Regions from separate parts of the Neobacillus sp. GCM10027624 genome, predicted to be linked through region 2. Evidence: riboswitches for the same ligand, from Rfam matches in the RefSeq annotation. Region 2 holds a riboswitch; each other region holds the start of a gene.
What was found. Region 2 has a riboswitch for cobalamin ahead of ACFQZ9_RS09440 (DUF4430 domain-containing protein). Riboswitches for the same ligand answer to the same signal wherever they lie in the genome.
Positions count from the first base shown of each region.

Region 1: it holds a riboswitch for cobalamin, as region 2 does, so the genes downstream of both, ACFQZ9_RS27715 ((2Fe-2S) ferredoxin domain-containing protein) here and ACFQZ9_RS09440 (DUF4430 domain-containing protein) in region 2, are expected to answer to the same signal.
Region 3: it holds a riboswitch for cobalamin, as region 2 does, so the genes downstream of both, metE (5-methyltetrahydropteroyltriglutamate--homocysteine S-methyltransferase) here and ACFQZ9_RS09440 (DUF4430 domain-containing protein) in region 2, are expected to answer to the same signal.

Region 1 is NZ_JBHTHD010000023.1:156,024-159,284, reverse strand. Features, by position in the region: gene ACFQZ9_RS27725 (Uma2 family endonuclease) at 1-499, shown strand, start outside; gene ACFQZ9_RS27720 (hypothetical protein) at 532-1,254, shown strand; cobalamin riboswitch at 1,516-1,697, shown strand; gene ACFQZ9_RS27715 ((2Fe-2S) ferredoxin domain-containing protein) at 1,828-2,214, shown strand; gene cobJ (precorrin-3B C(17)-methyltransferase) at 2,267-3,261, shown strand, end outside.
Region 2 is NZ_JBHTHD010000003.1:881,017-884,277, forward strand. Features, by position in the region: gene ACFQZ9_RS09430 (bifunctional 3,4-dihydroxy-2-butanone-4-phosphate synthase/GTP cyclohydrolase II) at 1-333, shown strand, start outside; gene ribH (6,7-dimethyl-8-ribityllumazine synthase) at 370-840, shown strand; cobalamin riboswitch at 964-1,151, shown strand; gene ACFQZ9_RS09440 (DUF4430 domain-containing protein) at 1,288-3,102, shown strand; gene ACFQZ9_RS09445 (DUF4430 domain-containing protein) at 3,161-3,261, shown strand, end outside.
Region 3 is NZ_JBHTHD010000010.1:68,411-71,671, reverse strand. Features, by position in the region: gene metE (5-methyltetrahydropteroyltriglutamate--homocysteine S-methyltransferase) at 1-1,989, opposite strand, end outside; cobalamin riboswitch at 2,286-2,481, opposite strand; gene ACFQZ9_RS14785 (hypothetical protein) at 2,609-2,908, shown strand; gene ACFQZ9_RS14780 (small acid-soluble spore protein H) at 3,040-3,219, shown strand.

The DNA.
Region 1 (3,261 bases), on a different contig from region 2:
GGGAATTTTAGAATATATTGACAGATTTGTCTATATGTCACCTTCCCCTACGACAAAACATCAACGATTATCAAGAAAACTTCTTATCAAATTGGATCATTTCTTGGAAGGGAAGCCTTGTGAGGTATTTCATGCCCCATTTGATATCGAATTAAATAAGGAAGGGGTGGAAGGAACGAACATTGTTATCCCAGATCTCAGTGTTATATGTGATAAAAGTGGTTTTACAGAAGCACGCTATATTGGAGTTCCCAACCTCCTTGTCGAAATATTAAGCCCCTCTAATCAATCCCATGATTTAATTACCAAATTAAATATTTACATGAATTACGGTGTCAAAGAGTATTGGATTGTTAATCCAATGCTGAATTCTGTAACGGTTTATTCTCTTAATAGTGAAGGTATGTATGACCAGCACGATTTGAAAACGGAGCGCGGAACAGTTACATCGAAATTTTTAGATGGTTTTAGCGTGGATTTAAAAGATCTATTTTATTGAAAGGATTGGTTTACATGATGGAGATGAAAACTGTGGAGAAGATTATTGAGTTTGCACAGTCAGGAACAAATACAAAAAGTTTTCGGCCGGATTATCCTGTTTCTGAGGAGTTAAGGGAAAAGATGTTGGATACCTTTAGCGATTTTATGGACTTTACGCTAGATGCCTATTTTCATGAGGTTGCTCCCTTTTTAGAGGAATATGTAGAAGAACTTAAAACGAGGGAAGAGAAAAAAGATATTTTGCTGCATAATTTATTTTGGTGGCGAATTGTGTATGATGCCAACTACAATTATAGTGAAAGCTGCATTGCTGAATATTTAGCTGAAAAGGATCGAGGGTTGGATAGGGGACCTGTGATTGAATCATGGTTAAGGGAATATTGGAAGGCAATCCCTAAATTCTATTATGTTGGCTATAAATATAATGATCGTTTCTTTGTTGTAGTTGATATTTTAACAGAAAAAACAATTGATGTACTTGTGTGTGACCCGCTTGCAATCCCTCCTGAAAATGGGGAAGTTGTTGTGGGGACGCTAATCCCGTTAGGAGAAGGTTTACATGCTCCGATTGTTGATTTTTACCATTTTGATTATGAAGCAAGAATCGATATAGCCAGACATGTACACTACTATTATGAAAGATTTTCAAAAAATTCGACTCCACACGAAACTTTTCTTCACGTACTTTCCGCTATGCTGCAAATCGAAAGACTTATTTTCATAGAAACTCATGAAAAAAAACCTCCAAAATAATTCTTCTATTCCATAAAACTTTTTTGTTTTTTTTGTGAAAATTTATCCATCCAATTATAATCATCGGAAATTTATTGATGTTTTTTTAGGATAATATATCTATTTTGAGAAAATTTTGCTAAAAAAATCCTTGGAAAACTTGATATAGGGTGATTGATAGTCTATTATAAAAAATGTCCTTAAACAATCAAAATAAAAATTAATATCTTTTTTATTACAACCTCTTTTGTGAAATAAAGGGAAAAAGTTTTTTATAAAAATTGAATAGTAATAGGAAAAGGTGCGCTAAAACAGCGCTTAAAAGGGAAGTACGGTTAGAATCCGTCACGGTACCCGCCACTGTTATGAGGAGTTTCATTGCAAATGTCACTGAAGTTTTTTCGGGAAGACGTAATGAAATGATGAACCTGAGTCAGGAGACCTGCCTTGTCCTATTTGCTTCATGAAACCTACGGGAATATAGGTAGTAGTGCTGAAAAATACCAACATTATACTTTATTGTGTGTATTTAATCTGCACCCCTATATTCATAGGGGTGCTTTTTTGTCTTAAAAATCAAAGGGAGAGTGTTTTATGACGACCTGGAATTTAAATGGAACGAAACACCATGTACTTATTTGTAACGGCAGCAGCTGCATGAGAAAAGGGGGGGAGGAAGCAACAGTGGCCATTCGCAACGAGATTAGCAATCTGGATTTGGACGCATTCATACATACAACAAGAACAAGATGCAATGGTAGATGCAAGGATGCTCCAGTTGCCGTTGTTTATCCGGATGGAACCTGGTACAAGGATGTTACACCGGAAGTAGGCAGTAGAATTGTTAAGCAACATCTATTAGGTGGAGCCTTAATGCAAGATCATATCATTTATCAATTTGATGGGGAAGGATTTAAACAACCGGAGAATTCAGAATGCATTGAAGGAATCGTAAAGCCTGTAAAAAAGACAGTGTCATGAATTAGATTGAACGATTTCTAGGTCTTGAATTATGGAAAGGAGGAAGATCAGGATGAAAGGGAAATTGTTGGTTATCGGTTTTGGCCCGGGAGATTACAAACATATAACCGAACGAGCACGAGAAGCAATACAAGAAAGCGATATCATCATTGGATATAAAACATATGTGGATTTAATCAAGGGGTTATTAACAGGGCAACAACTTATTAGTACGGGAATGACAGAAGAAGTAAGCAGGGCTCAAGAAGCGCTCAAACAAGCAGAACAGGGAAAGAAAGTAGCCGTGATTTCGAGTGGTGATGCCGGTGTTTATGGAATGGCAGGACTCGTTTATGAAGTATTGATTGAAAAAGGGTGGAAAAAGGATTCAGGGGTGGAAGTCGAAGTCATACCAGGAATTTCCGCCATTAACTCCTGTGCGGCTTTACTAGGAGCTCCAATCATGCATGATGCTTGCACCATTAGTTTAAGTGACCATTTAACACCGTGGAAATTAATTGAGAAAAGAATTGAAGCAGCTGCACAAGCGGATTTTGTAATCGCTCTTTACAATCCAAAAAGCGGGAGAAGAACAAGACAAATCGTTGAAGCGCAAAGGATTCTATTAAAATATCGCTTGCCGGAAACCCCGGTAGGATTAGTGAAAAGTGCGTACCGAGACAGTCAAAATATTGTAATGACCAATTTACAAGACATGCTTGACCATGAAATTGGGATGTTAACCACTGTGATCATTGGAAACTCTTCTACTTTTTTCTATGATGACTTAATGGTTACCCCGCGCGGTTATCAACGGAAATATACATTAAATCAGGCTATTCAGCCCTTAAAACCGCATCAGCGTTTACAAAAAGAAGCTGAACCATGGGCGCTGGAACAAACTGATAATGTAAAACTAAAAAAGAAGGATCCCGTATTACTGTCTGACATAGAAACCTCGAGAGCATTGGCAGAAGAAGCACTACAATTGATTACTGGCGTGGGTGAAAACATTTCTCCTATTGTTAATCAGCCCATCCAGTCTATTTTTGAATTGGCAGTAAGTCC
Region 2 (3,261 bases):
TTATACATGCGTCAGGAAGGCCGCGGCATTGGTTTATTAAATAAACTAAGAGCGTATAAGCTTCAAGAAGAGGGATACGATACCGTTGAGGCAAATGAAAAGCTTGGTTTTGGAGCGGATCTCAGAGAATACGGGATTGGCGCACAAATATTGAGGGACCTTGGGGTTAAACAAATGCGTTTATTAACTAATAACCCTAGAAAAATTAAAGGTTTAAAAGGATATGACCTTGAGGTTGTCGAGCGTGTTCCGCTACAAATGGAAATGAGAAAAGAGAATGCGAACTACCTTCGAACAAAGCACGACAAATTGGGGCATCTTTTACATTATTAAGAAAGAAAAAAATAGGAAACAAATGGAGGAAGCAGCATGGGACATATTTTTGAAGGTAATTTAGTTGGATCAGGATTAAAGGTAGGAATCGTAGTAGGCCGTTTTAATGAGTTCATTACAAGTAAATTATTGGGCGGAGCACAGGATGCCTTGAAAAGACATGGTGTCAGTGAAACAGACGTGGATGTTGCCTGGGTGCCAGGTGCATTTGAAATCACGTTAATTGCGCAAAAAATGGCGGAAAGCAAAAAATACGATGCTGTTATCACACTAGGAACTGTTATTCGTGGTTCTACTCCACATTTTGATTATGTGTGTAACGAAGTGGCAAAGGGTGTTTCTGCTCTCAATTTAAAAACAGGGATTCCAGTTATTTTTGGTGTATTGACAACCGATTCAATTGAACAGGCGATTGAACGTGCCGGAACAAAGGCAGGAAACAAGGGATGGGATGCAGCTTCAGCAGCAATCGAAATGGCCAACCTTTGCAGAACAATTGAACAATAATAATCAAAAAAGGCAAACACACTCGTTTGCCTTTTTCATTTAATTTAAACAAAGGGAATGTTACTCTGTCATTTCAAAAATATATACAAATGATAAAAAATATATAATAATAGATTTATCATAAAAAAATAGAAAAAAACAGGTGCTAAAATTATTAAAAAGTTTAGCTTAAAAGGGAAGTTTGGTGTAAAACCAACGCGGTCCCGCCACTGTATATGGGAGCAACCTATAAAATGTCACTGTCAATGGATGGGAAGGCGTAGGAAGCGATGACCATGAGTCAGGAAACCTGCCTGTTTATACAACACCGGAACCTACGCGGATAGGAGAGTGTTAAGCGTTAAAACGTCTCCTTGCGTTTAAACTTAACATCATCTATATACTCTCCTCCTCAAATAGGGGGATTTTTTTATGGGGATTTAGCTAACTAGAAAGGGAGAGACAAACATGTTTGGCAAACGTAAAAATTTGTGGATGGCGATACTTCTGGTAATTGCCTTATTCACAGTAAACTTTCAAACACCAGTAATGGCTGCAGCAGCCGGAAACCAAGGAAGCATTACCGTCATTGGTACGGATGAGACAAACCCATTATTGGCAGAACAAACCGTTACATACGATGAAAAAGAAACGGCAGCACAAGTTTTAGAAAAGGTCGTTGGTGAAAAGAATGTTGAATATACCCATTATGATTTCGGTGATATGATTACAGGAATTAATGGGTTAAAGGCAGAGGGAACAAATTATTGGGCTTTTTATGTGAATGGAGTAAATGCACAGGTTGGTGCAAGTTCATATGTAGTACATGATGGAGACAAACTAAGTTTCCGATACACAGACTGGAATAAACCATCAAATAATGTAGCTCTTAAAGTAGTAGATAATCAGAAAAAAACAGTAAACGACCTTAAAGCTGTTTCAATTATTGGACAACCAACAGCATTACAGTTGCTGCAAGTGGCTTTGGGAGCTGATAAGGTTGGTTTAAAGGATACAGATTGGGGTAAAATGATTGTTTCTATCAATGGCTTGAAGGCAGAAGACCCTTATTACTGGGCATTTTATGTGAATGGTCAGATGGCTTCAGTTGGTGCTGAATCCTATCAACTTAAAGCAGGAGATCAAATCAGCTTTCAGTTAGAGTCATGGGAGACCCCAACAAATGGCGGGGATCAGGGAGATACCGCTCCGACAGACAAACCTGCTACAGGTGAAAAGAATCCAGTAGTTGGTACAGTTTCGAATGCAACGATCCAAAAAGCTGTTGGTTCGGTTAGTGAATATATTCAAAAACATGAAATAAACGAATGGGAAGCAATTGCCCTTAAACAAGCAGGAAAAACAATCCCTTCAACTTATTTAGATAAAGTAAAAAAAACGGTAAAGGAAGAAAAAGGTAACTTTCGAAGGATTACCGATACAGAAAGATATGTTCTCGGAATCTTAGCGGCCGGTGGAGACCCAACGAATGTAGAGGGCTATAATCTTGTTCAGGCAGTCTATAATGGTAATGTTACAAAACAAGGATTAAATGGTGTTGCGTTTGCACTCCTTTCATTAGATAGCAATCAATTTAAAATCCCAACTTCAGCAAAGTGGACAAGGGAAAAGCTTGTCAACCTTTTACTCCAAAAACAAAACAAAGATGGCGGTTGGGCATGGGATGAAAGCCCAACAAGTGATGTAGATTCAACTGGGATGGTATTGAATGCTCTTGCTCCCTACAAATCAGATAAAATTGTAAAAGAAAAAATTAATTCGGCTGTGAATTATTTATCAAAAGAATTTAAAGACGCTAAAATCGATAATAGTACATCCGCATCCCAAGTGGTGATTGCCTTATCTTCATTGGGAATTGATCCAACCGGGACTCTTTTTTCTACAGACCAAAACAGTCTGATGCAATATTTATTGTCATTCCAAAATAAAGATGGCGGTTTCGGCTGGAAAAAAGGGGATGCAACAGATGCCTATTCCACTGTTCAAGGTTTTCAGGCCGTTGTTGCTTATAAGCTGTATACCCAAGGAAAAGGGTCAATATATCATTTACAATTAATGCCGCAAAAAACTAAAACGGTTAACAAAGAAACCGAAAAAGCTGCAACTGCAGTAGAGCAAACAAAAAGTGTTGCGAACAGAAACAATCAGGGGCACCACCTACCGGATACAGCAACAAATTCAGTAAACATTTTGGTAGCAGGGTTGTTATTGATATTAATCGGCCTTGCACTTTACATGAGGAAAAAGAAAATAAATGCATAATTAATTTTAACCTCCCTCCTGTATTTTACGGGAGGGAGCATTTTAAGAGGGGGATATCATGCAGAAATTGCTAAAATCCACGATACTTATCGTCATTATGCTGTTTACTTTTAGTCTAATCGGATGTGGCATGAATACATCTGCCCCACAAGAATCCAA
Region 3 (3,261 bases), on a different contig from region 2:
AATGACATCCGCATCCAGTTGATCGATAGGTTCAATAAAATCATGAAAGTCACAATAACACATATGGGTATGAATTTGTGTCGTATCCGCTACCGTCGAGGTCGTTACCCGGAAAGCTTTTACCGCCCATTCTAAATAGTGTTCCCAAGCAGATTTCTTCAGTGGCAGCCCCTCGCGAAGTGCCGGTTCATCCACCTGAATCATGTTAATCCCTGCCGTCTCAAGGGCTTCCACTTCTTTTCTCAGCGCAAGAGCAATTTGAAAAGCAACCTCTGAGCGCTGCAGATCGTCGCGAACAAACGACCAATTCAGAATCGTGACAGGCCCTGTAATCATGCCCTTGACTGGTTTTTCCGTAAGCGACTGGGCATACACACTTTCTTTAACCGTCATCGGTTGCAAAAACTCCACATCACCGTAAATCACGGGCGGCTTCACACAACGCGAGCCATAGGATTGAACCCATCCGTTTTCCGTGAACGTAAATCCGCCTAATTTTTCTCCAAAAAACTCAACCATATCCGTGCGCTCGAATTCGCCATGAACGAGTACATCCAAGCCCATTTCTTCTTGGATTCCAATCCATTTCCCCATCTCCGCTTGAATATACGAATCATATTGTTCCGTCGACCATTCTCCCTTGCGCCATTTTCTCCGTGCTTGACGTACTTCCAAAGTTTGCGGAAAGCTTCCAATTGTCGTAGTCGGCAGCAGCGGCAGCTTCCAACACTTTTGTTTTTCGCGACGTTCTTCAAAGGTAGCAGCCCGCTCAACCTGCTGAGACCAGACGCGCGACACCTCTTCCTGAACTTCCTCACAGTTTCTTGCTGGGGATTGGTTCAAACGTTTGAGTGCCCCTTCGCTTAACGCGAACGCCTCACCTTTAATACCGTCACGAACACTTTCAACCAGACAGTGTACTTCCAATAACTTTTCATCCGCAAAAGCTAAAGCCTCTTTTATAACTGGGTCTAACTTCCCTTCATGCTGAATCGTAACTGGCACATGCAATAAGCTCGACGAAGGCTGCAACCATAATCGTTCCTGAGGGACAATCTTTTTGATCGCATCAACTAAATTTCTTTTTTCAGAAAGATGTGCACGCCAAATATTTCGACCATCAATCACCCCAGCAGCAAGGACTTTATCCTTTGGAAATCCAAACGTAGCGAGGGCCTGCAGATTCCTTTCCAAACCATGGACAAAATCCAGTCCAATCCCCGCAACCGGTAAATCGATAACGTCCTGATACCATTCAACCGCATCAAAATAGGTTTGCAGCATAATCCGCAGCTGTGGCGCAGCTTCCTGCAGTTGTTTGTAAATATAAGCAACAGTTTTCATTTCATCTTTTGTGATAGAGGTAACCAAAATTGGTTCATCTAGCTGTACCCATTCTACCCCCTCTTCCGCCAGCTCTTGTAAAATTTGTGCGTACAACGGGACAATCTGTAAAATAAGTGCAGGCAATTGTTTCGGCTCATATCCCTTTGATAGCTTTAAGAACGTGTAAGGTCCGACTAGGACTGACTTTCCATGAATTCCAAGTTTGTCCCGAGCTTCCCGGTAGGCTTGCAGCGGCCTATTTTCGGTTAAGGTAGGTATAACTTCCCCGAGCTCCGGAACAATGTAATGGTAATTCGTGTTAAACCATTTTGTCATTTCACAGGCGACCGCTTTTTCACTGCCGCGGGCCATTGCAAAATAGGTTGAAAGTGGAACGGGCCCTTGACCTTCATAACTATACCTTTTCGGCACGCAGCCAAACATTACGGCTAGGTCTAGCATATGATCATAAAAAGTAAAATCCCCGACAGGAATCCACTCGATTCCTAGATTTTTTTGCTTTTGCAGGTGGTGGAGGCGAATTTCTTCTATTTGCTTAAGAAACTCTGATTCTCCTAATTTCCCGGTCCAAAATCCTTCTAAAGCCTTTTTCCATTCACGTTTTTCCCCAATGCGCGGGTACCCTAGATTACTGCTTTTCATCTTAATTCCTCCTACTCTTTTTGAAAAATAACATAGTGTTCGCGCAGCGTTACTTATAGCCGACATTTTGACTCGCCTCGCACCTATTTCTGTCGCCTATCGACCTTTTCGGAGACACATTCCCCAGATCAGTGGGCCATTTTTGTCTTCAACCCCAGAAAGCTATTTTTTAAAAATAAAAAAAGGCATCTCTAACGTTCCAATAGAAAGTTAGAAATGCCTAATATCGATAGCGACATACGTCGCCCTGTTATCAGCAGCAGCCAATCTAACACCTCCCTATTTCCCGTAGGTCTTCAGCGTTGTCGAAACAGGCAGGTCTCCTGACTTAAGGATCATCACCAGCCGCATACCTTCCCAATCATCTCGATCAGTGGCAAAAAACTGCGTTGATTTCCCTTTTACAGTGGCGGGACCGTGTCGGACTTGCACCGAGCTTCCCTTTTCATCCTTGAAACCAAGCTTCAAGGAACCTGTTCCCACTTATTCAATTAAACAAGTACTCTACCATCATAATGCAAATCATCCAAAAATTGCAATTTTTAATGAGATTCTAATCCATGATTTTTCAGGTTTCTTAATATAATAAATCACTCTCGAATCAAGGAGGAAAATAAATATGGACAAGAGATTGCGGGAAATCCAGCAGCGGATTACACAGGAACACAAAGACCTCGGTAAGTTCGTACAGCATGTCCTTGACGAGTTCGACAAAAAAGCAGATGAACATCGCCGTCTGAGTTCCTCAAACGCCTTAGCCGGAATCAAAACCTCCGGAATCGCAGAAAAAGCCTTCTACGACACCGTAAACGAAACAAAAAAATGGGTCCTCGACGTCCTTGAACGCACCATCCAAGACTTCGAACACTCCGGTGACAAACACTGGAACAAAAACTTCAAAGACGGGGTCAGGGAGTAAATAGCTTTCGACAAAATTCGGGTGGTGACAGGCACCACTCGAATTTTGTCGAAACACCACACACCTACATAAATAGGCGTATATACTTTGTGATTAGGCGGATACTGTTAAAGGAAAAGGAGGTTCGATTGATGGACGCACAAAGAGCTCAAGATATTGCCAATTCAACTACGATGGCAAATGTTATGTATAACGGAACTCGGATTTATATCGAGCATGTTGACCAACAAAATGGCACTGCTACTATTCATCCTTTAGATCAGCCTAATCAAAAGCAAAGCGTTTCTGTATCAAGCCTAATGGAATCTTAATAAAAAAGTGCAAACTTCTAGAAGTTTGCACTTTTTTATTTT